2 regions of the Glutamicibacter nicotianae genome follow, and region 2 is predicted to be linked to the other one. Evidence: predicted binding sites of a transcription regulator. Region 2 holds the regulator's gene; the other holds the start of a gene.
The links. Region 2 encodes Rex, which represses fermentation and respiration genes when NADH is low (regulators of the CRP and FNR family bind a similar motif). Its sites were predicted from a motif close to CTTGTGAANNNNTTCACAAG; they were not measured.
Positions count from the first base shown of each region.

Region 1: the regulator Rex is predicted to act here: its motif matches at 12,176-12,195, upstream of JOE62_RS09060 (glyceraldehyde-3-phosphate dehydrogenase).

Region 1 covers NZ_JAFBCH010000001.1:1,887,022-1,902,828, reverse strand. Annotated here, with positions in the region: gene JOE62_RS09115 (VanZ family protein) at 1-870, opposite strand, end outside; gene mptB (polyprenol phosphomannose-dependent alpha 1,6 mannosyltransferase MptB) at 928-2,403, opposite strand; gene mptB (polyprenol phosphomannose-dependent alpha 1,6 mannosyltransferase MptB) at 2,409-3,962, opposite strand; gene orn (oligoribonuclease) at 4,148-4,759, shown strand; tRNA gene JOE62_RS09095 (tRNA-His) at 4,918-4,993, shown strand; gene JOE62_RS09090 (DapH/DapD/GlmU-related protein) at 5,090-5,680, opposite strand; tRNA gene JOE62_RS09085 (tRNA-His) at 5,985-6,060, shown strand; gene JOE62_RS09080 (acyl-CoA dehydrogenase family protein) at 6,743-7,891, shown strand; gene def (peptide deformylase) at 7,916-8,488, shown strand; gene JOE62_RS09070 (winged helix DNA-binding domain-containing protein) at 8,515-9,561, opposite strand; gene JOE62_RS09065 (hypothetical protein) at 9,704-10,330, opposite strand; gene JOE62_RS09060 (glyceraldehyde-3-phosphate dehydrogenase) at 10,563-12,020, opposite strand; RNA gene rnpB (RNase P RNA component class A) at 12,255-12,610, opposite strand; gene JOE62_RS09050 (peroxide stress protein YaaA) at 12,744-13,532, shown strand; gene JOE62_RS09045 (VOC family protein) at 13,597-13,980, opposite strand; gene JOE62_RS09040 (Nif3-like dinuclear metal center hexameric protein) at 13,993-14,946, opposite strand; gene msrA (peptide-methionine (S)-S-oxide reductase MsrA) at 15,079-15,606, shown strand; gene cysK (cysteine synthase A) at 15,734-15,807, shown strand, end outside.
Region 2 covers NZ_JAFBCH010000001.1:2,771,977-2,787,783, forward strand. Annotated here, with positions in the region: gene JOE62_RS13230 (amino acid permease) at 1-803, opposite strand, end outside; gene JOE62_RS13235 (1,4-dihydroxy-2-naphthoyl-CoA synthase) at 988-1,950, shown strand; gene JOE62_RS13240 (AMP-binding protein) at 1,978-3,105, shown strand; gene JOE62_RS13245 (1,4-dihydroxy-2-naphthoate polyprenyltransferase) at 3,181-4,065, shown strand; gene JOE62_RS13250 (DUF4229 domain-containing protein) at 4,199-4,489, opposite strand; gene JOE62_RS13255 (PLD nuclease N-terminal domain-containing protein) at 4,543-4,986, shown strand; gene ccsB (c-type cytochrome biogenesis protein CcsB) at 5,251-6,318, opposite strand; gene resB (cytochrome c biogenesis protein ResB) at 6,311-7,939, opposite strand; gene JOE62_RS13270 (cytochrome c biogenesis CcdA family protein) at 7,939-8,694, opposite strand; gene JOE62_RS13275 (TlpA family protein disulfide reductase) at 8,703-9,326, opposite strand; gene JOE62_RS13280 (histidine phosphatase family protein) at 9,333-9,995, opposite strand; gene JOE62_RS13285 (AI-2E family transporter) at 10,170-10,946, shown strand; gene JOE62_RS13290 (redox-sensing transcriptional repressor Rex) at 11,052-11,726, opposite strand; gene JOE62_RS13295 (glutaredoxin family protein) at 11,754-11,999, opposite strand; gene JOE62_RS13300 (HAD family hydrolase) at 12,062-12,868, shown strand; gene JOE62_RS13305 (30S ribosomal protein bS22) at 12,971-13,069, opposite strand; gene JOE62_RS13310 (helix-turn-helix domain-containing protein) at 13,209-13,433, opposite strand; gene gdhA (NADP-specific glutamate dehydrogenase) at 13,690-15,033, opposite strand; gene JOE62_RS13320 (ArsR/SmtB family transcription factor) at 15,224-15,661, opposite strand; gene JOE62_RS13325 (acetoin utilization protein AcuC) at 15,762-15,807, opposite strand, start outside.

The DNA of each region.
Region 1 (15,807 bases), 880 kb from region 2:
GCCCTGCGTGCTGGCGACCATCAGCCAGGCGCACCTCTGGCCCAGTGTGGCCCGCCCCGGGGCCAGGCTCGGCAGCCAGAAGACGAAGAAGCACACGATCAGCGGCAGCCAGAAGTTCATCCACTTTTCGCCGAAGTCCACGCCGCCCAGGCGCTGAAGCAGTTCCAGCGCGGCGCCGATGACGAACAGCGCACCGGAGGTGAAGCCCGCATCGAAGACGTTGGCCAGTGCCCGGCGGGCCCGGGTGACCGGGCGCGCCGGCGCCTGGGCCGCATCGGCTTCCACCGGGCCCGAGAGGAAGCGGAAGATCGGCAGGTAGGCGATGATCGCACCGAGCAGCGCTCCGGCGGTGTTGGTGATCAGGTCATCGACGTCGGCCACGCGGTAGGCGCAGGTGTACAGCCCCCAGATGCCGGTGTATTGGGTCAGCTCGATGGCCAGCGAGGCGGCAAAGCCCAGCAGCACGCCGGTGATGATGTTGCCGCGCAGCCAGCGCACCGCCAGGATCCCCAGCGGCATGAACAAGATGATGTTGAACAGCACCTGCCACAGCGTGAAGCTGGTTGCGAATCCGCTGAGCCCGCGCTCGACGATAACCAGCTTGAAGTCATCGAGGAACCGTCCGGGCACCAGCTGAGGGATGGCCACCCCGGGCCGGCAATACTCGTCGCGCGAGGAGGGCAACGGGAGCATGGTGTAGCTGAACAGCCCGAAGCCGTAGATCGCCGCGGTGGCTGTCGTTACGGTGCGGCGCCAGGACAGTCGTCCGTGCCGGCGGTATTGCACGGCCAGCAGGAAGATGCCGGCGGAGGCCAGGAAGAAGGCGCCGCCGAGAATCGCGATAGTCGCTGGCCAGAACATCGTTTGCATATTTCCATCTAACCGGAATAATCCGTGAGGAAGCTGAGCCGCGGACTGTGAGCTTGGCTATGCTTCCGGCCCGCGCAGCACCCGCTTGGTGGGGGCATCGGCGGTGAAGAGCACAGCGAACAGGCCCAGGACCACCACGCCGGCCAGCGACTTCATCAGCCAGGCCGAATGCCACTGCTCGATGGAGAGCTGGTCGACGAAGACCGCCACCAGGATGATGCTCGATGCATGGATCATCAGCTTTTCCGATCCCCAGGCAACCCTGTGCGAAATGGCGAACAGCGCAATCAGCCACAGGATGTACCAGGGCTGGATGATCGGAGCGAGCAGCACCACCGCGGAAAGCGCCCAGGCCGCCAGGCGCACCGGACTGGAGGCGTCCTTGGCCAGCGCCAAGCGCGCGACGATCACCAGGGACAGCAGCTGGAAGATGGCCACCACGATGGTATTGACCAGCGAAATGTCGGCACCGAACAGGCCTGCGAGGTTGCTCACCGACCAGCCAATCAGTCCGACCGGAGCATACGGGAACGCCGCGTCGCCGGCGGTGAACATGGCAGGCAGCCAGCCGAACCAGAGGTTGGTGACGGCGCCGATCAGCAGCAGCCAGGTCAGCGACATGGCCGCGACCTTGACCCAGATCTTCCAGCGTGCGCGCATCGTGCGGGTGCGGCCAAGCAGCACCAGTCCGATGAATGGCAGCACCAGCAGCACGATGGGCTTGACCGATACGGCGATGGCCAGGGCCATGGTGGCGGCCATCGTGCGGCGGTCATAGGCGTAGGCGAAGGCGCTGAAGACGCCGGCAACCATCAGCGCGTCGTTGTGGACTCCGCCGATCATGGTCAGCAGGAACAGCGGATTGCCCACGATCGCCCAGTTGGCCCAGTTGGGGCTCTGCCCCATTTTCGCTGCCAGCTTCGCGGTGTAGTGGTAGCAGCCCCAGACGCCGAGCACGGCGATGATGCGCAGCAGGCCCACGCCCACTTCGGGGATGCCGTTGGAGACGAAGTAGATGATGCGCGAGAGCACCAGGAAGAACGGCCCGTAGGGCGAGGGCGACTGCGCCCAGAGGCCGTCGGATCCCCCGTCGAACCAGCCGGGCAGCGCGGAGATGCCTTCGGCATACGGGGATTTGTCCGCGTGCAGCATGCGGCCCTGCGCCAGATAGGAGTAGACATCTCGGCTGAGGATCGGGAAGCTGAGCATCAGCGGGGTGGACCACATGGCCAGCAGGCGGCTCAGTTCTTTCCGGGTGATCTCGCCTGTGCTCTGCACCCATGGCCGGGCCAGGATCCAGGTCCGGGTCAGCCAGACGATGCCCACGGCCATCAGCACGATGCAGATGATGACCCCCGGCGCATCGGTGCGGAACTCGATGAAGAAGCCGCTGCGGGCCAGCGGGGAAAGCTGGTTGCGCGGGAACCAGCCGATTCCCCAGGAGGCAACGGTTATCAGCGCCGAGGCGATGAACCCCTGCCAGGATAAAGACCGCAGGCTTGCGCGTTGCGGTTCCAGCTTTCGCTCCTGCACTGCCACTAGGCCTTCTTGAGTTTCTTGAGCCAGTTCGTCGAGCTGAGCAGATCGGCGCAGATGTTCTTGGTCTTCAGATCGAAGAAGACCAGGTACACGGCGCAGGCAATCGAGATGCCCCAGGAAATCAGCTGGACGCGCGGAACCAGCGACTCCTGCAGGAACTGCCAGACGAAGATCTGGTCAGCGGCCTGGTAGGCGAGGAAGAAGATGGTGGTCAGGTGCAGCCACAGCATCTGCCAGTCGTCGCGCAGCCCGGTGACGGCGAAGAACGGCAGCAGCCACAGCAGGTACCACGGCTGGATCACCGGGGAGAGCACGACAATCGCGGTGAACGCGATGGCCATGCGCTGCACCAGGTGCGAATACTTGCCGCGGAACATCAGCACGAAGGCGATCACCACGCCGATCAGGCGTCCAGCGGTCTTGACCACGTCCAGCACGCCGCCTGAATCCAAGCCGAAGGAATGGAAGATATTCTGGATGCCCACGGTCGCCAGGCCCAGCGGAGCGTAGATCGAGAATCCGGCGCCGGTGTAGTTGAGCATGACCGAGAGCCAGCCGAACCAGTAGCCGTTGAGCCAGCCCACCAGGGTCATCAGCGCGAGGAACAGCATGCCGGTGTAGAACCAGTAAAGGATGCGGCGCGGCCACTTGGCGTCCGGGCCTGCCCAGAGCAGGCCGATGAACGGCAGCAGCACCAGGGTGATCGGCTTGACTCCGACCGAGGCGGCGAGCACGACCACCGCCCAGAATCCGTGGCGCTTGCAGGCCAGGTAGACAGCCCATACGGCCAGGCCGGTCATCAGCGAGTCGTTATGCGCGCTGGCCACGAAGTTGACGAGGAACAGCGGGTTGGCCACGGTCATCCAGGTGGCCTTGGCCCCGGACACCGCGTGCAGTTCTGCCAGCTTCGGCACGAAGTGCAGGCACAGCAGCACGCCGATGAACGCGATGGCCCGGAAAGCCAGGATGGCCACGTCGGTGGAGCCGCTGACAATGTTGACCACAAGCCATTCGATGCTCAGGTACAGCGGGCCATAGGGCGTGCCGTCCTGGGCCCACATCGTGTCGGTTCCCAGCTGGAACCAGTTGTTCAGCGAGGAAATGCCGTCAACGTAGGGATCCTGCCCAGCGTCGACCAAACGGCCCTGGCCGATGTAGGCGAACACGTCCCGGCTCATGATCGGCAGCGTGACGAGCATCGGGATGCTCCACAGCCAGACGGCGCGGCGGACCACCTTCAGCGAGCCTTCGCCCCAGCCCTTGAGCTTCTGTCCCAGCCGCCACCACGAGCGGAAGAGCAGCCAGCAACCCAGGGTCAGCAGGATCACGCAGGCAGTCACGCCGGCGGGTTCGGTGCGCAGCATGATGAAGAACGGGTCGCGGTTCAGCGGGGAGACGCTGGCCAGCCAGCCGGTGCCGAAGGATCCGAAGAGGATCAGGGAGGAACCGATGACGCCACTGAGAAGGGTCCTGTTCACTCCAGCGTAGGGCGGGGAGCTCACTGCGGCTGGGTTGCTGGCTGACACGTTGGCACCTCGGGCTGTAACGGACATGAGTTCGAGAGTAATTAGGCCAGCGTCGCCTGGGCTCCGCCCTTGCGAGCGTGGCACGTCAACAGCCGGAAATCTCAGACGATTTTAGCATTCACCATGCCTTCGGGCCGGTTGGGACACTGTTCTTCCGCGCCGTTAAGAGGGTGCGCTCCCCCACAGCGTTCGTTGAAGTGTAGATTGGTTGCGTGGCTAGTAATTCAGAAAAAATTGTATGGATCGATTGCGAGATGACCGGATTGGATCTGGTTAAAGACGCATTGATCGAAGTAGCGGTGCTCATTACCGACTCGGATCTGGAGATCGTCGATGAGGGCATCCAGGTTGTCATCAAGCCCGAGCCAGCGGCTCTGGCGCAAATGGATGACTTCGTGCGCAATATGCATGTGGCCAGCGGCCTGCTGCCCGAGCTGGAAAACGGCATTTCCATGGACGAAGCCCAGCGCTTGGTGGTCGACTACATCAAGAAGCACGTTCCGGAGCCGAAGAAGGCGCTGCTTGGCGGCAACTCGGTGGGTACCGACAAGAACTTCTTGGCCCGCGATATGCCCGAGGTCATTGAGCACCTGCACTACCGCATTATCGACGTATCGACCCTGAAGGAATTGAGCCGCCGCTGGTTCCCGAAGGCCCACTATGGCGCTCCGGCCAAGACCGGCAACCACCGGGCGCTGGGAGACATCCAGGATTCGATCAACGAGCTGCGCTACTACCGCGAAGCCATCATGGTTCCGGCCCCGGGCCCAACCTCCGATGAAGCCCGGAAGATCGCCACCGAGATCAACCAAAGCGCCGGCTAGCTGCCAGGGATGGGCCCTGGGGTATGGGTGATGCACTGCACAGTGCCCCAGGGGCTTTCCGATTGGCGTCCAAGCGGAAAATCCGTGTATAGTATTTCTCGTTGCCCGATACGGAATCGGTTCGCGAAAGCGTTCTGACTAGTATCGAAGCGAACATGGTGGGTATAGCTCAGTCGGTAGAGCGTCTGGTTGTGGTCCAGAAGGTCGCGGGTTCAAACCCCGTTACTCACCCCAGCAGAAAAGGCTCGGTTCGGAATGGAGATTCTGAATCGAGTCTTTTGCTTTCCCCGCACGCCGGGCGCGCCGCCGCGCGGCCGGCACCGCGCAGAATCAGACCGTGCGCACTACCCTGGCTGGCGATCCGACCACCACTGCACCAGCAGGAACATCCTTGGTTACCACCGCGGCAGCAGCAACCACAGCATTGTCGCCGATCGCCACACCGGAAAGTATCGTCGCATTCGCGCCAACCCAGACATTGCGCCCAATGCCCACCGGGGCCGGAAGCATGTCACCTCGACGAGCAGGATCGAGATCATGGTTGAGCGTAGCCACGACGACGTTATGGCCGATCAAGCACTCGTCCCCGATGCTGATGCTGCCCTGGTCCTGGAACTTGCACCCGGCATTGATGAAGACGCGCTTGCCCAGTTTGATATTGCGTCCAAAGTCCGAGTTGAACGGCGGGAACAACACCACCGACTCGTCAACATGCCTGCCGGTCAATTGCCGGAGGAGCTCACGCACTTCGCATGGACTGCGGTAGCCGCTATTCAATTCCGCGCAGATGCGCAACGCGTCCTGGCTCGCGCCGTGCATGAGAGCATGCAGCTCAGAACCGGCGGCAATTCGCTGGCCTGAATCCAGCACTTCCAACAGATCATCAACGTCCACGACTCCCCCATCAGCTATTCGAACCATTAGATCGAACCATAGCGACTTTCGTGCATCCACATGGAGCCAGGTTGCCCGCCTCACTTGCCATAGCCCTGTTGCACCAGACGCCGAAGGCAAGGGCAACAGCTTGGCACTGAACATCACCCGTTATGCCAGATCAGCAGCGCACGAAAGGTTCCCAATCACGAATCATGAGCATTGCGTCACAATCCCATTGGCAGCAGTGGGCGAATTGGTATTTCTGGCTCGAATGCGTGTATAGTAATTTTCGTTGCCCGGTACGAAATCTTGAGCGCTATAGCTCCTGACTAGTATCGAAGTAGACATGGTGGGTATAGCTCAGTCGGTAGAGCGTCTGGTTGTGGTCCAGAAGGTCGCGGGTTCAAACCCCGTTACTCACCCCAGTTCGAAAGATCTGGTTTGGAATGGAAATTCTGAACCAGATCTTTTTTGCTTCCAGCACTGTGGAGCTCCATGACCACGGCGGCACATTTCCTGGCTCAGTGTTCGACTTCATACCGCCGACAGCCATCGCATGAACCCGTGAGATGCAAGGTCATGCCCAAGACGGGCAAAACGGTTTCACTGAACAGACGAGGTCCTCGTCACGCTGCCTCGCTGCTCCCCGCCCAGAGCGACCTGCAATCCGCCTATCAACCGTCCAAATGGAGCGTCAACCACACTGGGCGCCCAGACGCATCGGGCTGCGCGCCACGCAAAGTCACGAGTCCAGGCACGGCAAGACCGGCAAGCCCAGTCCATTACCGAGGCCAGCTGCAAGCACGATACGGAAGCGCCTAGATGAACAGGAAACTCGGCCCTACCGGCGAGCGCAACGCCGCCCAAATGAGGCATTAAGTCATATTTCGGCAGGTTGAAACACTGATTCGAAAGTATCTTCGAATACTCGGCGTTTCGAGGTCTAACCCCGTGTTTTTCGAGACTTTTTGCGTTATTTGGTGACTTGAATCGTTGTTTGCCCTGGCGAATAGGCATGAATTGGCCTGAGCAACCATAATGGATCATGTACTTCGGCAAGCCAGTGAGCTACATGCCTTCGTTCTACCCACCGAAAGGTACTCCCCTGTGAAACGCGCGCTCTTTGAAGAGGACCACGAGCAGTTCCGTGAACTGGCTACGGAGTTCAATGCCCGGGAGATTTCCGGCAAATACGCCCAGTGGGAGAAGGAGCACCAGATCCCTCGTGAGGTGTGGCAGGCCGCCGGCGAAAACGGCCTGCTGGGTCTTGCCGTGCCCGAGGAGTTCGGTGGCATGGGGATCGATGACTACCGCTTCCGTGTAGTGCTTGACGAGGAGTTCGTGCGTGCCGGGCATCTGGCCGTGGCATTGGCATTCCACCTGCATGACGATCTGGTTCTGCCTTATCTGCTGTCCTACGGTTCTGCCGAGCTCAAGGACAAGTGGCTGCCGCGCATGGTCGATGGCTCCACCATTACCTCCTGCGCGTTTACCGAGCCTGGCGCGGGGTCCGACCTGCGTGCCGTACGCACCAAGGCGGTCCGAGATGGAGATGACTGGCTGATCAGCGGGCAGAAGACTTTCATCGGCAATGCGGCCTTCGGCGATGCCGCGCTGGTGCTGGCGCGTACCGATGGCGAGAGCGGACGGGCCACCGAGCAGTCCTTCTCGTTGTTCATGGTCGAGCGTTCCGAGGGGTACACCAATGGCAGCCCCTTCGACAAGATCGGGTTGCGCGCTTCTGACACCGCGGAGCTGTTCTTCGACGATGTCCATGTTACGGCTGCCGATCTGGTTGGCGAGGTCGGCCAGGGCCTGTCCTATGTCAAGGCGCACCTCCCCCAGGCCCGCTTGGCCATTGCCGTAGCAGCGTCGGCGATCTGCACCGCGTCCTTCGAGCAGGCGCTGGAGCATGCGCAGAACCGCTCCACTTTCGGCCAGGCGCTGACCGAGTACCAGAACACCCGTTTCGAGCTGGCCAACCTGAAGACTGAGGCGCATGTCACCCAGAGCTTCGTGGATCGGGCTGTGCTGGCGTTCAACGATGGCGAGCTGGATCCTGCAGAGGCCGCGGAGGTCAAGCTTTGGGCTAGTGAGAGCGCCAAGAAGCTTTCCGACAAGGCGTTGCAGATCCATGGCGGCTACGGCTACATCATGGAGTACCCGATCGCCCAGTCGTTCACCGCCTCGCGCTTGCTGACCATTTTCGGTGGCACAAGTGAGATCATGCGTGAAACTATTGGACGAGCACTCTAAGCACTTTTGAAAGGAACTGATCACGTGCCTATTCGGCAGATCACTGTTTACGGAGAACCTGTACTTCACCAGCGTGCGGTGGAGGTCACCGAGTTTGACGACGCCTTGCGCGAGCTCGTTGCCGATATGCACGTCACCATGGATGAGGCGCACGGTGTCGGCTTGGCCGCTCCGCAGATCGGTTTGGGCCTGCGCATGTTCACCTACGTCTTCCCGGACCAGGATGATGCTCCCGAGCGCGGTGTGGTGATCAATCCCAAGCTGACCCTTTCGAAGGTTTCGCAGGCTCCTGCCCATCCCGATGACCATTCGGAGGGCTGCTTGTCCGTACCTGGCTTGAACTACCCGTTGCAGCGCGCCGACTATGCGAAGGTGGAGGGCTTCGACGAGTTCGGCAAGCCGATCTCCTTCGAGGCGCATGGCTGGTTCGCCCGCATCATGCAGCACGAGTACGACCACTTGGACGGCCTGCTGTACGTGGACAAGCTGCAGCCGCGCTGGGAGAAGAAGTGGAAGAAGGCCAAGAAGGCTCTTGGCTGGGGCGTACCGGGCAACACCTGGTTGCCGGGTACCGATGAGGATCCCTTCGGCCACTAGGCCAGTGTCGGTTGCCAGGCAGCCGCCTACCGGGCGGTCTTGAAGTCCAGATACCGCTGATGCAGCGCCGCACCGAGTTGATCGGTCGGCGCTGCTTCTGCATTCCAGAGCCTTGCCGCCCTGCCTTGTTCAAGCCAGAAGGGCAGGAACATGCCATTCTTTCCCGGCAGGATCTGCTGGGACATCTGCGCTTCGGCTGCCAGCGTCCGATCAGCATAGCCCAGGTAGTACTCGTCAAAGGGGCCCAGCAGGCGCAGCGGCAACCGGGTGAGCTGCGGCGATTCAAGCTCGCGGTGGGCCAGGCTTCCGGCAATGACCCAATAGTCTTCTCCTCGCTCATCGTTGCCTGCGCTGACCAGCACGTCGCCGAGGGCTTGGGCAGCGGTTCTCATGGCAGTAAGCGTCTGCCCCGCATACCAGGCTGCGTCGCGGATGGTGGCTGGCCCATGGGAGCTGAGATAGCGGCGCAATATTTCCGCCAGCGGATCCGCCGGTTCTCGGTGCTGTGCAATCCGTTCATCGACGAGCACGAAGTCCTGGGCGGTGAGCTTCGCATCATCCGGTATGGGCCCCAGGCAGATCAAACCGTCCAGGGCAAGGACCTGCAGCAGGTGCAAGCCGCGTTGCTTGTCCGTCTCGATTCCGTGCCGGTTCAGCACGTTGAAGAGCTCGGTTCGGCTGGCCTGTCTGGACTCCTGCAAAAGCGAGCTGATGACGCCGGCGGTCAGGTCAATGACCTGCGCGTCGATCTGCAGTCCGCGCAGGCGTGCGGCTGCTGAGCGCAGGGTGCGTTCACGGCTTGAGCGTACCAGCCACCGGAGATCCTCGGCGACGCAGATGTGCAGCGTGCCCCGCATGGTCCACGACCGGACCAGCTGGCCGCCGGTGAACAGCTCGTCGACCCGCTGGCGCGATTCTTGGGCTGTCGAGCGCTGGGCCAGCCCGTAGCGTCCTGCAGCGAAGTCCTGGGACTGGAAGGCGAGCAAGTGCTCTGAGGCTTGCAGCGTGGATTCTGCCGGTTCCAGCAGAAGCTGGCTGGCCATGCGTGCTGCCAGTACCCTGGTCCTGTCCATCGGTCCACCTCGATCCATTCCCGATGGCGTAGAGCCTAGCAGCCCGGCGCAGCGGATGCGCCTCCGGATCCGCAGCCGCCATGCCTCGCCTTGATGTGCAGATGGTCGTTGACGTAAGACTGCCGCAGCAGCGGGCGACGCCTCACTTCAGCGGGGCGCGAATCCATTCGGCGAGCGCCTGCCTGAGCAGGGAGCAGTTGGCGGCGGTGTCGAAGGAGGTTACCAGATGTGAATCGCCTAGCCGGTGCATGCAGTACCCGGCCCACGGCACCACGGTGAGATCCGTCAGCCCGCGCTCCCAGGCGGCGACCAGCACCGGCTGGACCTCCGTGCTGCGCAGCACCGGTTCTGGATTCAATCCCAACCACGGATCGAACATCTGTTCCCATTGCTCGAACGCGATGAGGTCGATCCCCTCGTCGCCGTACTGCTGGGTCCAGAAATCATTGCCGGTGGCTGGACCGGTTGCCGCGGTAGTTGCCGCCAGCCCAGGGATACGATGGGCACCCCGAGCCTTTCCCGCCCACGCGTTCGACCAGGTCTGGATCCACCGTTGCTCCCACAGGTCCCGGTCGGCTTCGTCCGGCAGGGCCGAGGATCCCGTCTCGGGAACCGGGCTGAGCTGGGGCAGCGCGAGATCTTCGGCCAGGCCCCAGGCCTGCCGGATGAACAACAGCATCCGGATTGGCTGCGCGTGATCATCCATGGACAGCGACATGTCCGCGGGCCACCCGCCGTGGTTCAGGGCCGGATTCGTTGATCGCATCATGCCCCGAGCCTTGCACAGGGCACTTCCTCTGGCAATAGGTTCTGAGCGCAGGAAACAGGATAGCGACCCCCCGGGAATACTGGACCCCCGTCCGGTCCTGCCCACGACGCGGAAAAGCGTGCATCAGGAAAACCCGGCAAGACCGTTCCTATCGCAGGCCCAGAACCCAAGAAGGGACCATCCCAACGCGCAATGCGTCGGGATGGCCCCTTCAGCTGAAACCCTTGAGGTCCTAGACGGTGACGGCTTCTGCCTTCACTGCAGGCACTGCAGCTGGGTGGGTGCCGGCCATGGTTTCGATGACGCGGACTACCTGGCAGGAGTAGCCGAATTCGTTGTCGTACCAAACGTAGACGACAGCGTTCTTGCCGGACACGATGGTGGCCAGGCCGTCAACGATGCCAGCGCGGCGCGAGCCGACGAAGTCGGTGGAAACAACCTCAGGCGAATCGATGTAGTCGATCTGCTTGTGCAGGTTCGAGGTCAGCGAGGTTTCGCGCAGGTAGGCGTTCAGCTCTTCCTTGGTGGTCTCGTTCTCAAGGTTGAGGTTCAAGATCGCCATGGAGACATCCGGGGTTGGAACGCGGATGGCGTTGCCGGTCAGCTTGCCTTCGAACTCCGGCAAGGCCTTGGCAACAGCCTTGGCGGCACCGGTTTCGGTGATCACCATGTTCAGCGCTGCCGAGCGGCCGCGGCGCTCGCCCTTGTGGAAGTTGTCGATCAGGTTCTGGTCGTTGGTGAACGAGTGAACGGTCTCGACGTGCCCGTGGGTAACGCCGAACTTCTCGTTCAGCGCCTTCAGCACAGGGGTGATGGCGTTGGTGGTGCACGATGCAGCGGTGACAATCTTGTCTTCTGCGGTGATCCACGAATCGTTGATGCCGTGAACGATGTTCTTCAGATCGCCCTTGCCGGGTGCGGTCAGCAGGACACGGGAAACGCCCTTGGCCTGCAGGTGCTGGGACAGGCCGGCCTCATCGCGCCAGCGGCCGGTGTTGTCAACGACGATGGCGTTGTCGATGCCGTGCTCGGTGTAGTCAATGGTGGTCGGGTCATTCGAGTAGATGACCTTGATCAGGGTGCCGTTGGCGAGGATGGTGCTGTTTTCCTCGTCAACGGTGATCGAGCCGTCGAAGCGGCCGTGCACCGAGTCGCGGCGCAGCAGCGAGGCGCGCTTGACCAAGTCGTTCTCCGCGCCCTTGCGGACTACGATGGCGCGCAGGCGCAGGCCGTAGCCGCCGCGCTCGATGAGGATGCGGGCCAGCAGGCGGCCGATGCGGCCGAAGCCGTACAGCACGACATCCTGCGGTTCTGCGTCGGTTGCGCCAGCCTGGCCAACCTTCTCGCCCAATTCATCAGCCAGGAAGGCGTTCAGATCAGCGGAACCGGACTCCTTGAACTTCTTGTTCATACGGCCGAGATCAACGGAGACCGAGCCGACATTCAGGGACTCGATGGCATCGAGGATCGCCTTGGTGTCGTTCAGGTCGAGCTCTTCGCCATCGATGCGGCGCACGACGCGGTGGGCCTTGATGATGTCGATGGCGGACTGGTTGATCAGCTTGCGGCCGTAGACGGAGGTCACCACATTGTTCCTGCGGTACAGACGTCCGATCAGTGGAATCATGGCCTCGGCGAGCTCTTCGCGCCCGCTCCATTCTTGCTGGGCAACGACAGACTGCTGGGTCACAGAAAATCCTTCCAATTCAGCCGACTCGCAGATCCATGAAGTCGGTTGGCACCGTGGGAAGCACCATTGCTTTTGCGGTGGCACGAGGTAACAGGATCATCCTCGTAAGTACATGATCCATTCTAGACCGTGCGCTGAAAAAGCGCGGATCGGGAACTGTGAATCATCTCACGAGCAGGCAAGGGCCGGGCGATGCGATCAGGAATGAAGGGCTGGATGCAGCCATGGGATTAATGAATGGGATGGCCGATACGCCGGGTTTTGTCGCGCCGAAGCGGGACGGTCATCTATCTACGACTGCCGTTGCCGGCAGCCTCTAGCGGTCCACCCGACTGCATGGGGCGAACAGCCCTCATAACGCAGTCTGTCTGACCTTGCTCCGAGTGGGGTTTACCTAGCCACCCCAATCACTTGGGGTGCTGGTGGTCTCTTACACCACCGTTTCACCCTTACCAGGAAAACCTGGCGGTCTATTTTCTGTGGCACTAGCCTGCGGGTTACCCCGAGTGGGCGTTACCCACCACCCTGTTCTGTGGAGCCCGGACGTTCCTCGGGACAATTGCTTGCCACGCGACCGTCTGGCCATCCCATTCACTACCAGTCTAATCGGTTCAGGACAGCCTTCGGACCACTTTCGAACACTGGATCGCTCACAGCCGGAGTCGCCACGGCGGGGACATGGCCGGCGCACAGCAGCAGGTGGACTCCGATAAGCTGGAGAGCGTGCTTATCTTGTTGCCGCCTTCCGAAGGCAAAACCGCCCACGTCGAAGGAGCTCCCTTCGAAATCGAAGATCTCTCTTTTCCGGAGCTCTCCGCAGAACGCCGCCTCGTGCTCGATGCCCTGGCAGAAGTATCAGCAAGGGAAGATGCCATGGACCTGCTGGGCGTCGGAGCTTCGCTGGCCAATGAGGTAGCACGGAATATCAACCTGCACACCGAGCCAGCAGCCCAGGCGCACGATATCTACTCGGGGGTGCTCTTTGAAGCCCTGGACTACGCGAACCTGGATGAAGCCGCGCGACGGCGCGCCGACGAATCCGTCATCGTGATCTCCGCGCTATGGGGCGCCGTGCGATTTGGCGATCGCATTCCGCCGTACCGCTTGTCCATGTCGGTCAAGCTCGAACCGCTGGGCAAGCTGGCCACCTGGTGGAAAAAGTGGCTGGCCCCGGTTCTCGATGAGGCGGCCGGCAGCCAGCTGATCGTTGACGCCCGGTCGAGCACCTACGCAGCCGCCTACAAGCCAGCCAATGGCAACACCGTTGCGGTCAATGTGTTCCAGATGCGCAACGGAACGCCGAAAGTGGTCTCGCATTTCGCCAAGCACACCCGGGGCGAGGTCGCACGCTTCCTGGTCGAGCAGCCGGTCGACCCGAAGAATCCTGGAGAATTGCTCGACCTTGTCCAGACCAAGTGGGAAGCTTCCCTAGTTGAAGACAAGAAGGGCCTGGCCCTGAACATCCTGCTGCCAGAAGACCACCAGTTCACCACCGTGAGGCACGCCGCCTGAGCTCGTTGCGACAGCGAATGATGCCGTGCCGGCCGGGCAATCACGCCAGGCCTGCACGGCATCATCACTGCGCTGCAACCAGTTCGACTTCGAACCCGGCCGCATCCTCCAAATAGGCCGCGTAGTGCTGCGCTCCCCCTGCATAAGGGTGCAGTTGCGCGAACATGAGGGCGAAACCGTGATCCAGCGCTTCGGCCGCCAACGTGTCGACGTCCTGCCTGGTGCCGGCACGGAACGCCAAATGGTTCAGCCCGGGAGCACGCCGATCATGCCGTTGCTTCTTCGCATCCGGTCCTGATTCCAGAACGATATAGAACTCTGCGCAGGAATAGCTGATGCCGTTGGTCCATTGCGACTTGACCGTGTAGCCAAGACGGGTCAGCAGCCAGCCCAGGGATGCCGTGCTGGCTGCCAAGTCCTCCACCCAAATCTCTACGTGGTGCAGCATGCCAGGCTCCGGCTAGGGTGTGAGGACAAAGTCCCAAGGATCGGAATTCACCTGGGATACCTCGATTTCCACCGCATGCCCCAGATCGTTCAGCACATTGCCCAAGGCGCGGGCACCGGCCGAGAGCCAGACCCATTCCGAAGCGAAGTGGGAAACGTCGATCAGGTAAGGGAAGCCGCCATTGGCAGCTTCGCGCGCTTCGCTTGCCGGGTGATGGCGCAGGTCGGCGGTTACGTACACATCGGCCTGGTGCGAGCGCACCGCATCGAACAGGGAATCGCCGGCGCCGCCGCACAGGGCAACCTTCCGGATGATTCCGTTGCGTTCTCCGGCGACGCGCACTCCGCCGGCGACGGCCGGCAGCACGGTGTAGACGCGTTCCGCGAAATCGTCGAGTTTCATCGGCTTCTCCAAGAAGCCGACCCGGCCCAGGCCTTCCTCGGGCAGCCCGTCCTTGGACTCCACCAACGGCACGCAGTCCTTCAACCCAAAGGCATCGGCCAGCGCGTCGTTGACGCCCCCGATGGCACTGTCGGCATTGGTGTGCGCGGTCAGCAACGCGGTACCGGATTCAATCAGGCGGTGGATGGCCTCACCCTTGAATGTCGTGCCGGCAACCTGGGTGACTCCGCGCAACAGCAGCGGGTGGTGAGTGATCAGCAGATCGGCCCCACGCTCGATTGCGTCCTCGATCACCTCCAGCGTTGGATCAACAGCCATCACGATCTTGGAAATCTGCTGGCCGGTTCGCCCGGTGACCAGCCCAACGGCATCCCAATCCTCGGCCAACGACTTTGGCCAAAGTTCCTCGGCGGCTTCAAGGACGTTACCCAGGGTGGTCTGCGCAGCCGAGGCGTCCTCCACCGGCTGCTCTGGCTTTGCTTCGGTAACGGGCTTGAGCGTCGAGGCCTCCGGGGAAACGTTGCTCTTCCCCAGGTCTTGCGAGTTATTTGCCTTGCTCTGCATACCAACCAGACTACGCGGTGCAAATGAGGATGGAACAGAATGCAACGCCGCAACGTTGTGAACTGTGTGAGTATTCTCAGCCTTCAGTCACCTCATCAATTCACTCCGACCCTGGAAGTCCAGGACACCAAGTTGAGCACCTTCGTGCTAGCTGGCGGTTGCTTCTGGTGCTTGGATGCCGTGTACCAGCGAACGCGTGGCGTCTACGCGGTGATTTCCGGATACATCGGCGGCCATACCAAGGATCCGAACTACCGCGAGGTTTGCACCGGCACCACCGGCCATGCCGAAGGTGTCGCGGTGATTTTCGATCCGCAAGTGGTTCCGGCCGACGTCATCCTGGACATGTTCTTCACCGTGCACGACCCGACCACGCTGAACCGCCAAGGCTACGATGTGGGAACCCAGTACCGCTCGGCGATGTTTCCGCTCGACGATGCGCAGCGCGAGCTTTTCGAAGCCGCCATCGACAAGTTCTCGCGCGTATACCCCAATCCGATCGTCACCACGCTGGAAGAGTCGAAAGATTTCTATCCTGCCGAGCAAATTCACCAGGATTATTACTCCGAAAACCAAGGAGTCGGATATTGCCGGGTGATTATCGATCCAAAGATCGCAAAGGTCAGGAAATATTACGCTCAATGGCTAAACGAAGCCTAGTCGCGCTTTAGGCCTATTAGGGTTAGTTGTGAACCCGATGGGTGTCCGGCGGATACGCCAGATTCCAGCAGTTATTTCGCCGCAACTATCTGCGGCTGCATAGAGTCACGTAAGGATTGCATACAAGATGGGCAAGATCTACAACAACGTCACCGAAGTCGTCGGCAACACCCCGCTGGTGAGCCTGAACCGCGTCGGCGA
Region 2 (15,807 bases):
GACACGCTGCCGACATAGAAGACCAGGACGCGGACGACCACGGCGCGGATTGCCGAAGGAACTTCCTTTTCCGGGTGCTCCATCTCGCCGGCGGCAATGCCCACCAGTTCAATGGCGTTGTAGGCGAAGATTACCGAATTCAGGACCAGGATGCTGACGAAGAAGCCGCGCGGGAACATGCCGCCCTCGCCGTTCTCATCGCTGATAAACAGGTTGGCCACCGATGCGGTGTGCTCTCCGACCTGGGCGTTGTTCACCACCATGTAGGTGCCCACGGCCAGGAACAGCAGGATCGCGGCAACCTTGATGCAGGCCGCCCAGAACTCGAACTCCGCGAATGCCTTGGCGCTGAACAGGTTGATGGCCACCGGCAGCAGCAGCGCGCAGAATGCGGACACGGTCACCGGAACAGTCGGGAAGAAGTACTGGAAGTACAGGCCGATGGCGATCAATTCGGCGATGCCGGTCATGATCCAATTCAGCACGTACATCCATCCGCAGACGAAGGCGCCCTTCGGGCCGAAGAGCTCAGCGGCGTAGGAGACGAAGGAGCCGGAGGTCTGGCGGTACATGATCAATTCACCCAGGGCCCGCATCAGCAGGTAGGCCAGCGCGCCGGCCACCAGATAGGACAGCACCAGCGCTGGCCCGGTCGAGGCCAGCCGCCCGCCGGAGCCCATTAACAGCCCCACGCTGATGGCGCCGCCGATCGCGATCATCTGGACGTGGCGGCGGCTCAGGGATTTCTTGTAGCCCTCGGCGCTGATTTCCGGGGCTGCCGGTTGATGCTGGGCAGATGGCATAGATGAACTCCTGGCCTACGGACGCGTTGGATGAATCCGTGCAAAATCGTGAAATGAATCCGGTGAGTCACTGGATGGTCCAAGGCTTCGTGGCGGTAATTCCGCGCGCGACCGCGAGTCGGACCGTGAAGAGTCTGCTCCCCCTTTCTTAGAGTTCGCGAAGAAACCGACTAGCATTCATAGGGTGAGTAGCCTGAATAATTCCGCATTGCCCGAGAAGGTCTCCGATGTCTTCGATCCAACGCGCTGGCGCGTGGTCGAGGGATTCGACTTCACCGACATCACCTACCATCGCCAGGTTGAGCGAGCCGCTGATGGCGGCATCGTGCGCGACTTTCCCACCGTGCGCATCGCCTTCAACCGTCCCGAGGTGCGCAACGCGTTCCGCCCTCACACCGTGGACGAGCTGTATCGCGCCATGGACCACGCCCGGATGTCCAGCGATGTGGCCACCGTGCTGCTGACCGGCAACGGACCATCGGAGAAGGACGGCGGGCACGCCTTCTGCTCCGGCGGCGACCAGCGCATCCGCGGCCGCGACGGCTACCGCTATGCCGAAGGCGAGACCCGCGAGTCCATCGACCCGGCCCGTGCCGGACGCCTGCACATCCTGGAGGTCCAGCGCCTGATGCGCACCATGCCGAAGGTTATCGTGTGCGTCGTCAACGGCTGGGCTGCCGGCGGCGGGCACTCTCTGCACGTTGTCTCGGATTTGACCATCGCCTCCAAGCAGAACGGCAAGTTCAAGCAGACCGATGCCACCGTCGGCTCCTTCGATGCCGGGTACGGTTCGGCTCTGCTCGCCCGCCAGGTCGGGCAGAAGACGGCCCGCGAAATCTTCTTCCTCGCCCGCGAGTACTCGGCCGATGACATGGTCCGCATGGGCGCGGTCAACGAGTCGGTGGATCACGAACGCCTCGAAGAGGTGGCGTTGGAGTATGCAGCCGATATCGCGCGCCAGTCCCCGCAGGCCATCCGCATGCTGAAGTTCGCTTTCAACCTGGCCGACGATGGCCTGTCCGGACAGCAGGTCTTCGCAGGCGAGGCCACCCGCATGGCCTACATGACCGACGAAGCAGTGGAGGGGCGCGACGCGTTCCTGGGCAAGCGCGACCCGGATTGGTCCAGCTACCCCTACTACTTCTAATCGAGCGCGGAGGAACGAGGACCGGATATGGACGCACAACTCGCTGAACTGCTCGCGGCCCTGGCCAAGGCGGCCAATGACGAGGGCCCGGCCGTTGAGGTGCTGCTCGATGAGCGCAGCCCCAGCGGCTGGCGCATCGAGTACTTGACCCCTACGGACCTGCCGGGTTTCGAGCAGCCCATGGCGGTAGTGCGGACCTCCGGTTCCACCGGCCGGGCCAAGCGCACGGTGCTCAGCGTTTCGGCGTTGGCATCCAGCGCGCAGGCCACGGCCGAGTTCCTCGGTTTCGAAGGCCAATGGCTGTTGGCCTTGCCGGTGCACTATGTGGCGGGCCTGAGCGTGCTGACCCGTTCCTTGTTCGCCGGCACCAAGCCAGTGGCCATGGACACCAGGGGCAGCTTCTCGGCCACGGCTTTCACCGAAGCGGCCAATGAAATGGTCGAGTCCCGCCGGATCACCTCGCTGGTGCCGACCCAGCTGGCCCGGCTGCTGGACAACCCGGCTCCGGAAACCCTGCAGGCGTTGAAGCGTTTCGATGCCATCCTCCTGGGCGGGGCCCGAGCCAGCCGGGATCTGCTGACCCGCGCCCGGCATCACGGGCTGAAGATTTTCCAGACCTACGGCTCTTCGGAAACCTCCGGCGGCCTGGTCTACAATGGCACCTCGCTTCCCGGCGTGCTGCTGGCCGAGCACGAGGGGCGAATCTGGGTTTCCGGACCGATGCTGGCCGACGGATACGCCAACGCTCCCGAAGCCACGGCCGAGCACTTCGTTGAACGAGATGGTGCGCGCTGGTATGTCACCGATGATCTGGGCACCGTTGACGGACAGCGCTTGAAGATCATCGGGCGCATCGACGACGTGATCAATTCCGGGGGCATTAAGCTTTCGGCATCGAAGATCGAAGGGCTGCTGGAGGAATTCTTCACGCAGGCAATTGTGGTTCCGGTGCCCGATGCGCAATGGGGCCAAAGCGTGGGACTGGCATATTCGGGCCCGACCAGCACTGCCGATGCCTTTGACGCGGTGCGCCGGACGCTGGGCAAGGAAGCTGTGCCCAAGCACGTGCGCCACTACCCCCGCGGCTTGCCGCAGCTGCCCAACGGCAAGTTCAATCGGCGGCTGCTCATCGAGGAACTGGGCATTCGCGACTAGCCTCAATTCGCCTTGCACGGCTAATCGCGGGAAACTAGAGGGTACGAGTTTTCACTTGCCCTGAAAGGACAGGAAGTGGCCACACTTTCCCAATGGGTTTCCGGTGCGCGCTTGCGCACCTTGCCCATCGTCATTGCCCCGGTCGTCATCGGCACCGCGGCCGCGCTCGGCGAAACCGGAACCATTCACTGGTTCCGTTTCATCTTGGCTCTGCTCGTGGGCCTGCTGCTCCAGGTGGGAGTGAACTACTCCAACGACTACTCGGATGGCATCCGCGGCACCGATGACGAACGTGTCGGCCCGCTGCGCCTGACCGGTTCCAAGCTCACCGAACCGAAGAACGTGCGCAATGCCGCTTTTGGTTGCTTCGGGTTGGCCGCCGTCTTCGGCCTGATCCTGGTCATCCTTTCCTCGGCCTGGCCGCTGCTGCTGGTCGGCGTTGCCGCGATCTTCGCCGCCTGGGGCTACACCGGCGGCAAGAATCCCTATGGCTACCGCGGCCTGGGCGATATCTACGTCTTCATCTTCTTCGGCCTGGTTGCCACGCTGGGCACCACGTTCACCCAGATCAACCAACTGACCATGGCGTCGCTGTGGGGTGCCACCGGCACCGGGCTGATTGGCTGCGCCCTATTGATGGCCAATAACGTGCGCGACATTCCTACCGACAAAGAGGTGGGGAAGATTACCTTGGCGGTACGCCTTGGCGAACACAACGCCCGCCTGAGCTATGTGCTGATGCTGGCGATAGCCATCCTGCTGCCATTGCTGGCCACCGGTGACTTCCCGTGGATGTGGCTGATCCTGGTCACCTTCATTCCTGCGGTAGCGCCATCGCTGCTGATGCTTCGCGAACAGCGGCTTCCCAAACTGGTGCTGGTGCTCAAGCAGACCGGCATTGTGAATATGGTCTACGCGGTACTCTTTGCCTTGGCAATCGCCATCGAGGTCCTAGCCTAGGCTCCAGCAGTGACTGCATAAGACGATGGGCTGGCCGGATCATGCGATCCGGCCAGCCCATCTCGTTAATTGCCGTGCCGGCCAGGGTGGTTGGCTGGGCCATGCAGTTCTCGATTGACCTGCGTAGCGGGAACTACTCGGCGTGAGGCGTCTGCTTGCGCTGCGATTCGTCGAATTCATCCTCGACAGCTTCGTCGTCCAGCTGCTTCTTGGTCTTGTTGGCCGAGGTCTTGTTGAAGGCATTGCGGATATCTTCGTTCGCCCGTAGACGAAGTTTGTTGAAGAAAAGGTAGGCCACCGCGAAGGCCACGATGAGGCCAATAATTCCGGAAACGAAGATTGGCCACCTCAGACCCCACCAGAGGCCCAGAAAAACGGCAAGGAATACGCCTAGGCGGATAACGGTATATTTCACGAACTGCATAGTCTCAAGTCTACCGATGAACCTGTGAACAGGATTATCACTAGAATGGAAGCATGGTCCGCATTTTAATTTTCGCCGCAGTGGTTTCGGTTGCTTTGACGATCTACACCCTGATCGAATGCGCTCGTGCAGAACGCAGCCGCATACGTTCATTGCCTAAGCCTGCGTGGTTCGCGGTCATCATCCTGCTACCGCTCGTCGGAGCCGGTTTGTGGTTCCTCCTGGGGCGCCCTGCAGCATCTCATGATGCCCCGGCGCAGAAGTCCATGGCTCCGGACGATGACGAGGATTTCCTGCGCCAGCTGGAGATCTGGCGCCGCCAGCAGCAGCGTGAAGCCGACCTGAAGGCGCGTGAGCAAGACCTCACCAAACGCGAGGAAGCGCAGAAGGCCGACGACGCGAAACCAGCCAAGCCGGAGGCCAAGGAGCCAAAGCCCAGCGCGGAGCACAAGAACAACCCAGAAGGCTCAGACAGCGCCTCGCCTGACTCCGAATAGCCCTCTCGACCTGCCGGGGTTCCCGGCAACCAGCCCAGCACGCCTAGCCAGCGCAGCTGGGCTTTATCTGTGCCCTGGAGCCCCGGGGCAACCGTGTGGCAGGACTAGCCCCGGACCGCTTCTCCGGGCTCCGGACGGGCTCAATGGGCCACTTGCAGGCTACTTGCGCCTAGCTGGACACGGCGCCCTGCACTGCGCGGTTAAAACGCTGCGAGCGGCCTCCCCTGAAAGGGAAACCGCTCGCAGTGCCGATTTCTTTTGGGTCTAGACTCCGGCGTAGGAGTGCAGGCCGTTGAAGAAGATGTTCACGATGGTGAAATTGAAGACCACAGACAGGAAGCCGATGATCGACAACCAGGCCGAGCGCGGACCCGTCCAGCCGCCGGTGGCGCGTGCGTGAAGGTAGCCTGCGTAGACCACCCAGATCACGAAGGACCAGACTTCCTTTGGATCCCAACCCCAGTAGCGGCCCCAGGCGGCTTCGGCCCAGATGGCTCCGGCGATCACGGTGAAGGTCCACATCACGAAGGCGATGGTGTTAATGCGGTAGGCGAAGTTCTCCAGCGCACCGGCGCCCGGCACCACGCGCATGAAGGGCAGCTTGTCCTTCTGGCCCGCGGCCAGGCGGTTCATGCGGGCGTGCTGGATCAGCTGCAGCACGTTCATGGCGAAGCTGATGGCGAACAGTGCCGAAGCCAGCACGGCGATGGAAACGTGGATGACGATCCATGGCGACTGCAAAGCGGGAACGAGGTGGCCCACCGGGGTGGGGAAGCCAATGGTGGCACCGCACAGCATCAACGTCACCAGGCCGGAGATGAAGGATCCCATGAAGCGCAGGTCCTTGAAGATCAGCACCAGCAGGTACACCAGGGCCACCAGGAAAGCACCGGTCGACAGGAACTCGTACATGTTGCCCCACGGCACGCGGTGTGCTGCCAGTGCGCGGGAAACCACTGCGCCGCCGTGCAGGACCGCTGCCAGCCACATCAGCACCACGGCGATGCGGGCCATCGGACGCTTGGACGACAGCTGGGTGTATTCCATCTTGTCGGTCACGATGTGCTCGCCGACGTTATCGGCACGCTCAGCGGCACCCCTGCGGGCACGGGCCTTGGTGCCCACCGCGGCGCTGCCGGCGCTGACCAGCAGTTCCTCGTCGCGCTTGAGCGCCTGGGAATCCATTTCGCTGATGGACTTGTTGGTTTTTGCCAGGTCCAAGGCGAAAATGATGAAGACGACCCCATAGACCATGGCGGCCAGCAGCATGAACAGCTGGCTGTATTCACCCAGCGTTTCATTGATAGGCGCTAATGCCCCTGCGTTATCCATTTACGGCTCCTTGGTTCTGCTCCTGGCTTGCCAATGGCCAAGCCTTGTCAAAGATCTTTTGTAGTTCTGCGGCTTCGCGTTCCAGACGCGGATCCTCGCCACGTGCCAGCAATGCGTATTCGATCCTACGCTTGCCGTCCTCATTCTTCAGCTTCACCCAAACGCGGCGACGCGGGGTGAACAGCGAGATCGACAAGCCGATCAAGGCCAGAGCCGAGGAGATGCCGATCGGCAGCTTGCCCGGGTCGTGGTTCACATCCAACGCGACATAGCGCTTGAGATCGTCAAACGTGATCGAGCCCTTGCCGTCGGGCAGCTCGTAGGTTTGCCCGGCTTCGAGAATGATGCCGCCGGCATCCAGATCACGGCTGTTCAGCGGCTCCATCTTGTCGGTGTCCAGCACGAACACGTTCTGCGGGTTGCCGTCATCCAGTCCGAGATCGCCGAAGTACGAGTTCAGGTGCAGCTGCGGGTTGATGGCATTGGGGTCGCCGGAAATGCCGAAGCCGTTCTCGTCCACCAGCGCGGTGGGCAGCAGGAAGCCCTGGAAGCCCAGCTGCGAAGGTTCCGCGTCCGGCACCTTCAGCACGAACATGGAGGTGTAGACCGAGTCCTGCGGGATGGAGACCGCCGGGCCGGAGTAGGCGACGTTTCCGTTGCCGTCCTTGACGGTAATCACCGGGGCGTAGCCGTTGCCCACCAGGTAGACGCCGGCGCCCTTGATGCGCAGCGGGTGGTTGACCTTCAGCTCCTGCTTCACAGGCTCCGCGTCTGCCGATTCGCGCACCTGCACGTGGGCGGTGAAGTCCAGCGGCTGGCCGAAGTGGGATTCGGATTCGCGGTCGAAGACGATATCGAACTTGTCCAGGGTCACCGCGTAGCCCGGGAGGTTATCGGCGTTGAAGTTCGTGCCAGGCGTGAAGGAATCATAGGCGACCAGCGAGTTCACGAAGGTTTCACCTTCGACGACGACGCGCTGTCCGTCGTAGCCCAGGGAGCCGCCGATCGCCGCGGAAGCAAGGACACCCACCAGCGAGATGTGGAAGAGCAGGTTGCCTATTTCGCGGGTGTACCCGCGCTCGGCGGCCACCGAGGCACCGGTGGCATCCTCGCGGCGCTCGACGCGGTAGCCGCGCTTCTTCAGGATCCTGAACGCATCATCGATGACCTGCTGGTCATCGGGCGTATCGGCTTCGCCTTCAAGAATTTCATGCGTGCTGTACTGGGGCAGGCGGTCCAGGCGCGCCGGGGTCCGCGGTGGCGGGGTGCGCAAGGCCTTGGCGTGCTTCTTCACACGAGGGAGGATGCAGCCGATCAGCGAGATGAACAGCAGGATGTAGATCGCGGAGAACCACACCGAGGAGTACACGTCGAACATCTGGAAGCGGTCCAGCCAGAGGCCGGCGGTGGTGTGCTGCTCCAGGTACTGGGCGACAGATTCGGGGTTGGCATCGCGCTGCGGGAAAATCGAGCCCGGCACCGCAGCGACAGCGAGCAGCAGCAGCAGGAACAGTGCTGTGGGCATCGATGTCAGCTGGGTCCAGATCCAGCGCATGGAACCCACGAATCCCAAGGCAGGCGCGTCGCTGGTTCCCTTGGACTTCCGTTGTTGTTTCGCCATTAAATTGGCAACCTCACTTCATTGGCAAACCAGTTTTGCAGTTCTGCTACCCATGTTCCCCAGAGCCCTGTCACCATGACCAGGCCCAAGGCGATGAGCAGTCCCCCGCCCAAACGCATGATCAGTACTTGGTGCTTGCGGAAGAACGCCAGCGCCTGCATGCCGCGCTGCAGACCCATTGCGATCAGGATGAAGGGCAGGCCCAACCCGAGGCAATAGAACACGGTCAGCAGGGTTCCGCGGCCCACGTTCGCGTCCACTCCGGTGGACATGATCAATACCGCGCTCAACGTCGGGCCGATGCACGGCGCCCATCCCAACCCGAAGGTCAAGCCCAGCACCGGGGCGCCCCACAAGCCGGCAGGCGGTTTCTTATGGATCTTGCGGTCCCGCTGCATCCAGGAGAATCCGCCCATGAAGACGATGCCCATGAAGACCACGACCAACCCCAACGCCTGGGTGACCCAGGAGCCGTTGAACCTCAGCCATGCGGACGCCTGGCTGAAGAGCACGCCGGCGGCAATGAAGACCACAGAGAATCCCAGGACAAAGAGCAGCACCCCGGAGACGACCCGGCCGCGGCGGTGGTCCTTCAAATCTGCGCCGGTCAATCCAGTGACGTAGCCGAGATAGCCCGGCACAAGCGGAAGGACGCAAGGCGAGAGGAAGGAGACCAATCCAGCCAGCAGGGCCACGGGTGCGGCCAGGAGCAACGACCCGTCCAGGACGATGTCGGCAAAGGGATTAGAGGTCACTGCTCAGCTCACAACTCTTCGGTCAGAGCGGTGCTGATCAACGATTTGAGAGTACCCGGCTCCACCGCACCGATCACGCGGGCACGGACACGTCCCTTGCGGTCCAGCACCAGCGTGGATGGAACAGCCTGCAGCGGCACGTACTTGGTCATCGCCAGCTGGATCGCCCCGTCAGTGTCCTGCACGGACTCGTAGGGAATGTCGAAGGTGCGTTCAAAGGCCTTCGCGGCTTCGGCTTCGTCGCGTACGTTGATGCCGATGAATTCGACCTTCTCGCCGAACTCTTCGGCAATTTCCTTCAGATCCGGCGCTTCGATGCGGCACGGTGCACAGGCGGCATACCAGAAGTTCATGACGACCGGCTTGCCCTGCCACTGCGTGAAATCGATGTCCGTGCCATGGTACGTGGTGGCCTTGATGGCCACCGGTTCGCTGCGCTTGGAGACTTCGTATTCTTCCACTGCACCGTCGCCGGCAATGTAGTTCTTGCCGTCGCCGCTGTTCGCTTGCGCGGTCAGCGCATCTTCCTTGCCGCTGCAGGCAGCCAGCGGCACCACGGCGGCGGCAACCATCAGCGAACGCAGCATAGTACGGCGGCTCAACGGGCGAGGATTAGGCACGGGATCAGTCATTTTGCTTTAGGCTCCTGGGATATTCGCCGCGCCGACAAGCAGCTCGGGGCACGGTTCTGTGTAACGCACGGAGACCAATTCGTCTCCCTCAAAATCAAAGCTTGTGATGGATGCCAGCGTGCACTCTCGCTGGCGTGGATCGTGCCACAGACGCTTCTTCTCGGCGGCTCGGCGCGTCACCCAGATCGGCAACTGATGGCTGACGATGATGACCTCGGAGCCTTCGCCGTGTTCGGCGACCGCAGCCTTGCGATGCTCGTCCATGGCCTGGCGCATACGGGCTACTTGTTCGACGTAGGCTTCGCCCCATGAAGGCTTCAGCGGGTTGACCAGCAGCGGCCAATACTTCGGCTGGCGCAGGTGCTCGGCGACCTTGGACAGGCCTTCGAGCTTGTTGCCCGCTTCGATCACCCGCTCGTCGGTGTGGATCTGCAGGTCCAAGGCCTTGGAAGTCGGTGCGGCCGTCTGCTGGGCACGCAATAGCGGAGAAGCTACCAACCGGACCACGTTGCCGCCGTCTGCCTGGCGCTTGGCAAAATATTCGCCTGCCCCATCGGCCATCTGGAATCCCAGGTCCGAGAGCCCGAAGCCAGGGATCCTGCCGTAGAGCATACGGTCAGGGTTGAAAACTTCCCCATGGCGCAACAAATGGACAGTCGATAAAAGCATGTTTCCAGTCTCTCAAATAATCGGTGCGAATTAGCCATATTGTGGCCACCATCAACTATTCACAGGACACGCATTGGAATCCCATATGCAAAAACCATCCTTTCGGAGGGGTTGCTCACAATCACCTGCCACTACGCTTGGTAAATAAGATAGTTCGACCCAGAAGGATGCATGATGAGCGACTACGATCCTAACCAGCCGGGACGGCCCTACAACCCGAACACTTCGGGCCAGGGTCCATCGCAGAACCCTTACGGCGAAAACCCCTATGGCCAGCAGCCCTCCCCATATGGCCAAAACCCATACGGCCAGAATCCGATTCCCTACGGGCAGCCGCAGGCTCCGGGCTACGACCAGTATGGCCAGCAGGGAGGCTACGCTGGCGTGCAGCCGCCGACCGAGCGTCCGCGGACCTTGGCTATCGCCTTCGGCTTGATCATGCTCGCCGGCATTTTCAGCGCCCTGGCCAGCTGGTTGATGGCCAGCTCCAACATGATGGCGAACATGATTGGCCAGCAGTGGTCCTTGGTCCAAGAAGAGTTCCAGAAGCAGATGCAGAGCACCCCTGGCATGGAGCAGGATCCGATGGTCGAGCAGATGATGGCCAGCCCTGAAGCGTTCATGTCCCAGGTCAATTCCATGATGTCGAGTTTCGTGATTGTCGGCATGATCATCACCTTGGGCCTGTATTTCCTGGTGGGCTTCTTCGTTGGCCGCGGCGTCGGCGCCATGCGCATTATTGCCACGATCCTCGCTGCGATTTCGCTGCTGAACCTGGTGACGACTGTTCCAATGATCAGCATGTTCGCCGACACCCAAGCCGGAATCATCAACGCCGTCTACGTTGTGGGCATCTTGCTGGGCGTCGCCGGCGTGGTCTTCTCCTGGCTGCGCCCGTCTTCGCAATACATTGCGCAGCGCCGCCAGGCCCGTCTCGCGGGCTTCCGCTAAACCCGCGGCCTTGCACCTTCGCTAGGCCCCGCAAGAACAATCAAGGCGTAGCCGCGTCATCCCATCGGAGGATGGTGCGGCTGCGCCGTTCTGTTTGCCGGGGTTTCAGCGTTGGACGGCGAGGTAGGCAAGGATCTGCAATTCGGTGGACAGGTCGACGCGCCGCAGATTCATTCCCGCTGGTACGCGCAGCGGCTTCGGTGCGAAGGAGAGCACCGAGCGGACCGATAGCTCGGCCAGTTCATAGACCAGATCCTGCGCTGCTTCTCCGGGAACGGCAAGGACAGCAATGTTGATTTCCTCGCGTTCCACAACAGCGGCCAAGTTCGCGATGGCTTCCACCTGCAATTCGCCAACTGCGCTGCCCACTAAAGCTGGGTCGACATCCATGATCGCCTTTACGTTGAAGCCACGAGTGCTGAACCCTGCATAGCCGCTGAGCGCGCGGCCGAGGTTGCCTGCGCCGAGGATGGCCACACGCCAGTCCTGGTTCAAGCCGAGGGTGCGGCTGATATGTTCTGCCAGCTCGCGGACCACATAGCCCACTCCGCGGGTTCCGTAGGATCCCAGCCAGGATAGGTCCTTGCGCAAGATGGAGGGGTTAACGCCAGCTTCCTTGGCCAGCACTCCGGAACTGGTGCGTTCCAGGCCTTGGGCTTCCAGAGCGTTCAGCGCGCGCAGGTATTGCGTCAGTCGAGCCAGGGTAGCCTCAGGCAGTACCCGGGCTTCAAGCTCTGACATCTTCGTTCTCCCGCACTTTTCGGTGCCCTGGACGAGCACAACGCATATTCATGATTTTCGCAGCGCCTAGCTGCGCAGCAGCCGTTCGAGACGCTGTGCGTCGATGTGCCAGAAGTCGCGGACAGCTCCGTCGATGAGCAGCACCGGCACTTCTTCGTGGTGCTTTGCCAGCAGTTCAGGGTGCTGGTCGATATCGAGTTCCGAAAACTCCATATTCAACCGTCCAGTCACCTCGGCCACGGTTGCGCGTGCCGCGTGGCACAGGTGGCAGCCTTCTCGAACCAATAGCTGGATCTGATGCAAAGTACTCACCTGCCTATAATCTCACGAGCCGTAACCACGCTTAAACTTGGCGATGAAATAAACTGGATCAAATGCCTTCCATCGATCCTCACCCCAGCCCGAATTCCGCCCTGGCTCCGGAAACGGTCGCCGCTTTTTTCGATGTCGACAACACCCTTGTGCGCGGTGCGTCGCTGTATCTGCTGGCGCGGAAGCTGCATGAGCGCCGTTTCTTCCAGTTCCGCGAAATCCTCTGGTTCGCCCTCAAGCAGCTGCGCTTCGCCGCCCGCGGCGAGCACCTCGGGGACATCCACCAGATCCGCGACCGCGCGTTGATGATGGTCCGCGGGATCCCAGTATCCGAGATCGAGAAAATCGGCAACGAGATCTATGACGAATACATCGAACCCAAACTGTGGACCGGAACGGTAGCCATTGCCCGCCAGCATCGGACGGTGGGGCGTGAAGTCTGGCTGGTCACTGCCACTCCCCTGGAAGTGGCGAACGTCATCTCGGATCGCCTGGACCTGACCGGCGCATTGGGCACCGTAGTGGCCAGCGAAGACGGTTTCTACACCGGAGCGCTGGCCAGCCCGATCCTGCATGCAGCAGAAAAGGCCCAGGCTGTGCGCTCCTTGGCGAAGGCTCGCGGAATCTCGCTATCGAAGTCCTGGGCTTACTCGGATTCTTACAATGATGTTCCCCTGCTTGAAGCCGTGGGCCATCCGGTATGCATTAATCCCGATGCACGCCTGCGCGCCTACGCCAAGCGCCGCGGCTGGCAGGTCTATGACTTCCGCACCGGCCAGCGGGCCGCGAAACTGGGCCTGAAGGCCGCTGGCGTCCTTGGGGCGCTCTGGGCTGCCCGACGTTCATTCCTGCGCCGTTCCGGCTCTTAGTCGGGCATTGAGCGGTTTTGGATAAAGCAATCGCCACCGTTCAGCAGTTTCACTGTGAAGCGGTGGCGATGATTGCCAAACGGCAAATGCTCAGAAGCAGATTTACTTCTTGTTGCGACGCTGGTGGCGGGTCTTGCGAAGCAATTTGCGGTGCTTCTTCTTCGACATACGCTTGCGGCGCTTCTTGATAACAGAGCCCATAGTGGTTCCTCACAAACTAAATAAATGCGTCAACCCTAAACGCCTGCTTGAGCGCGAGCACAAGGACAAGGTTGACCGGACGTTAAACGTTCCTTAACAGATTACCCGCTTTTCGGCCATGCTCTGACCATCGCGCGGACTATCGACCGTAGGAACCGGTACCGTGCTGCGGATCAATGGCCGCGGCATTCAGATATGATTCCACGGCGTTTTCCGGAACGCGATAGGAGCGACCGAACTGAACAGCTGGCAGATCACCGGCGTGGATCAGCCGATAAACGGTCATTTTGGAAACACGCATCATGTCGGCAACTTCGGCCACAGTCATGAATCGGGCTCCGGCAAAATTCTGTTTATCCGTCATGCGGGATATTCTCCTGACGCTGATCTCTAATTCGTCGCGTTATTTTAGCGAAGATGAACTTACACGACTTTGGATCAACATCGGCGGTTCAGGTTCACGTTCGCTTTGTACTAGTCTAATCGCACTTTTGTAACTTTTGCATCACGAAACACACCGGCGACCGTCTGAATCACATATTTCGATGCCAGAACGAGATAATCCGCGTGGATTCACCGGGGTTCCGATGTATCCACGCGGATTGCAACAGACTGAATTACTAGATGACGCCCTGTGCGAGCATGGCGTCAGCGACCTTCACGAAGCCTGCGATGTTGGCACCGGCAACGTAGTTGCCTGGCATGCCGTACTCGTCGGCAGTGGCTGCGCAGCTGTCGTGGATGCCGACCATGATTTCAGTCAGGCGTCGCTCGGTGTGCTCGAAGGTCCATGCATCGCGGCTGGCGTTCTGCTGCATCTCCAGGGCCGAGGTGGCAACACCGCCAGCGTTGGCAGCCTTGCCCGGGCCGAAGAGCACTCCGGCATCCTGGAAGATCGACGTTGCCTCAGCGGTGGTAGGCATGTTGGCGCCTTCGGCGACGGCGATGGTGCCAGCGGCGACCATCTTCTTCGCAGCCTCGGCACCCAACTCGTTCTGGGTTGCGCAAGGCAGCGCCACGGTGCCTTCAACGTCCCAGACGCTGCCGCCTGCGACGTACTTGACCTTCTTGCTGCCACGGCGTTCGGCGTACTCGGAGATGCGGCCGCGCTCGACTTCCTTGATCTGGCGCAGCAGATCCAGGTCGATGCCGCCTTCGTCAACGATGAAGCCGGCCGAATCGGAAGCGGTGACTACCTTGGCTCCCAGTGCCTGCGCCTTCTCGATGGCGTGGATTGCCACGTTGCCCGAACCGGAAACGACCACGCGCTGGCCATCGAAGGTCTGGCCGCGGGTCTTGAGCATTTCTTCGGTGAAGATCACTGCGCCGTAGCCGGTGGCCTCCGGGCGAACCAGGGAACCGCCCCAGCTCAAGCCCTTGCCGGTCAGCACGCCGGACTCGTAGCGGTTGGTGATGCGCTTGTACTGGCCGAAGAGGTAGCCGATCTCGCGGCCACCCACGCCGATATCGCCTGCCGGCACGTCGGTGTACTCGCCAATGTGTCGGTAGAGCTCGGTCATGAAGGACTGGCAGAAGCGCATGACTTCGCCATCGGACTTGCCGCGGGGGTCGAAGTCCGAGCCGCCCTTGCCGCCGCCGATTGGCATGCCTGTCAGGGAGTTCTTGAAGATCTGCTCGAACCCCAGGAACTTGACGATGCCAAGGTAGACCGATGGGTGGAAGCGCAGACCGCCCTTGTATGGGCCTAGTGCCGAGTTGAATTCAACGCGGAAGCCACGGTTGATCTGCACGCGTCCGTCGTCGTCAACCCATGGCACGCGGAAGATGATCTGGCGTTCAGGTTCGCACAAACGCTGCAGGATTGCGGCTTCAGCGTATTCAGGGTGCTTGACCGATACGGCTTCAAGGCTCTCGAATACTTCTGTGACGGCCTGATGGAATTCTGCTTCGCCGGGATTGCGGCGGAAGACTTCGTCGCGAATCGTCGCTAAGTGCTTGTCCAAGTTCTTCTCCTCATCACTTGGGGCAGGCACAGGCGCACAAGGGGCCTCATAGCCGGCGTCACTGCCCCGCACACGAGAATGCCACGCTGTGCATTCTGAACAAAATTTTCTTGTTATAAAACAGGATTGCGCGCGTAACTTAAAAGATTGACCATTTTGCCCGGTTGCAACGTCGAAGACTGGACAACGCCTAGCGGCGGCGCCCGAACCGAGGAAGTTTCTCGAAGAACTCCTGCGCACGTCCCGTAACTTGTTCCAAACCTTGGCCCACGCGGCGGCCGATCTGCTGGGCAGTCGGATTCGATGCCACAGCCAGCTGCCTCTCGGTTCCGGTTTCAGCCGTTGCCGATTCCTGGCCCGTCTCGGGTGCAGGAACCAATTCGGTGCACCAATGCACGAGATCCTCCAGCGCAGCGGTGTCAATGCTGTAGATGCGTCGCTGCCCGGCAGCGGCCATGCTGACAAGCTCAGCTTCGCGCAATACCTTGAGGTGCTTGGAAACGGTTGGCTGGGAGATCTCCAGTTCGGTAACCAGAGTGCCCACGGCCTTCGGCTCGTTTTTAAGCGCCTCGATAATCTTTCGTCGGGTCGGCTCAGCCAACGCCGAAAATACTCCATCAATTGCCACACTCATAACCCTAACGGCATATGAACTAATGGCAATCGATTTCCATGTCGAAAAAATGTGAAGTCTTGTTGCTGCGCCCAGTGGTCGCATCGACCCGAGGCTAGTCAAACCAGGGATCAAGGCCAAAGAGCGGGAAAACTTCCTTG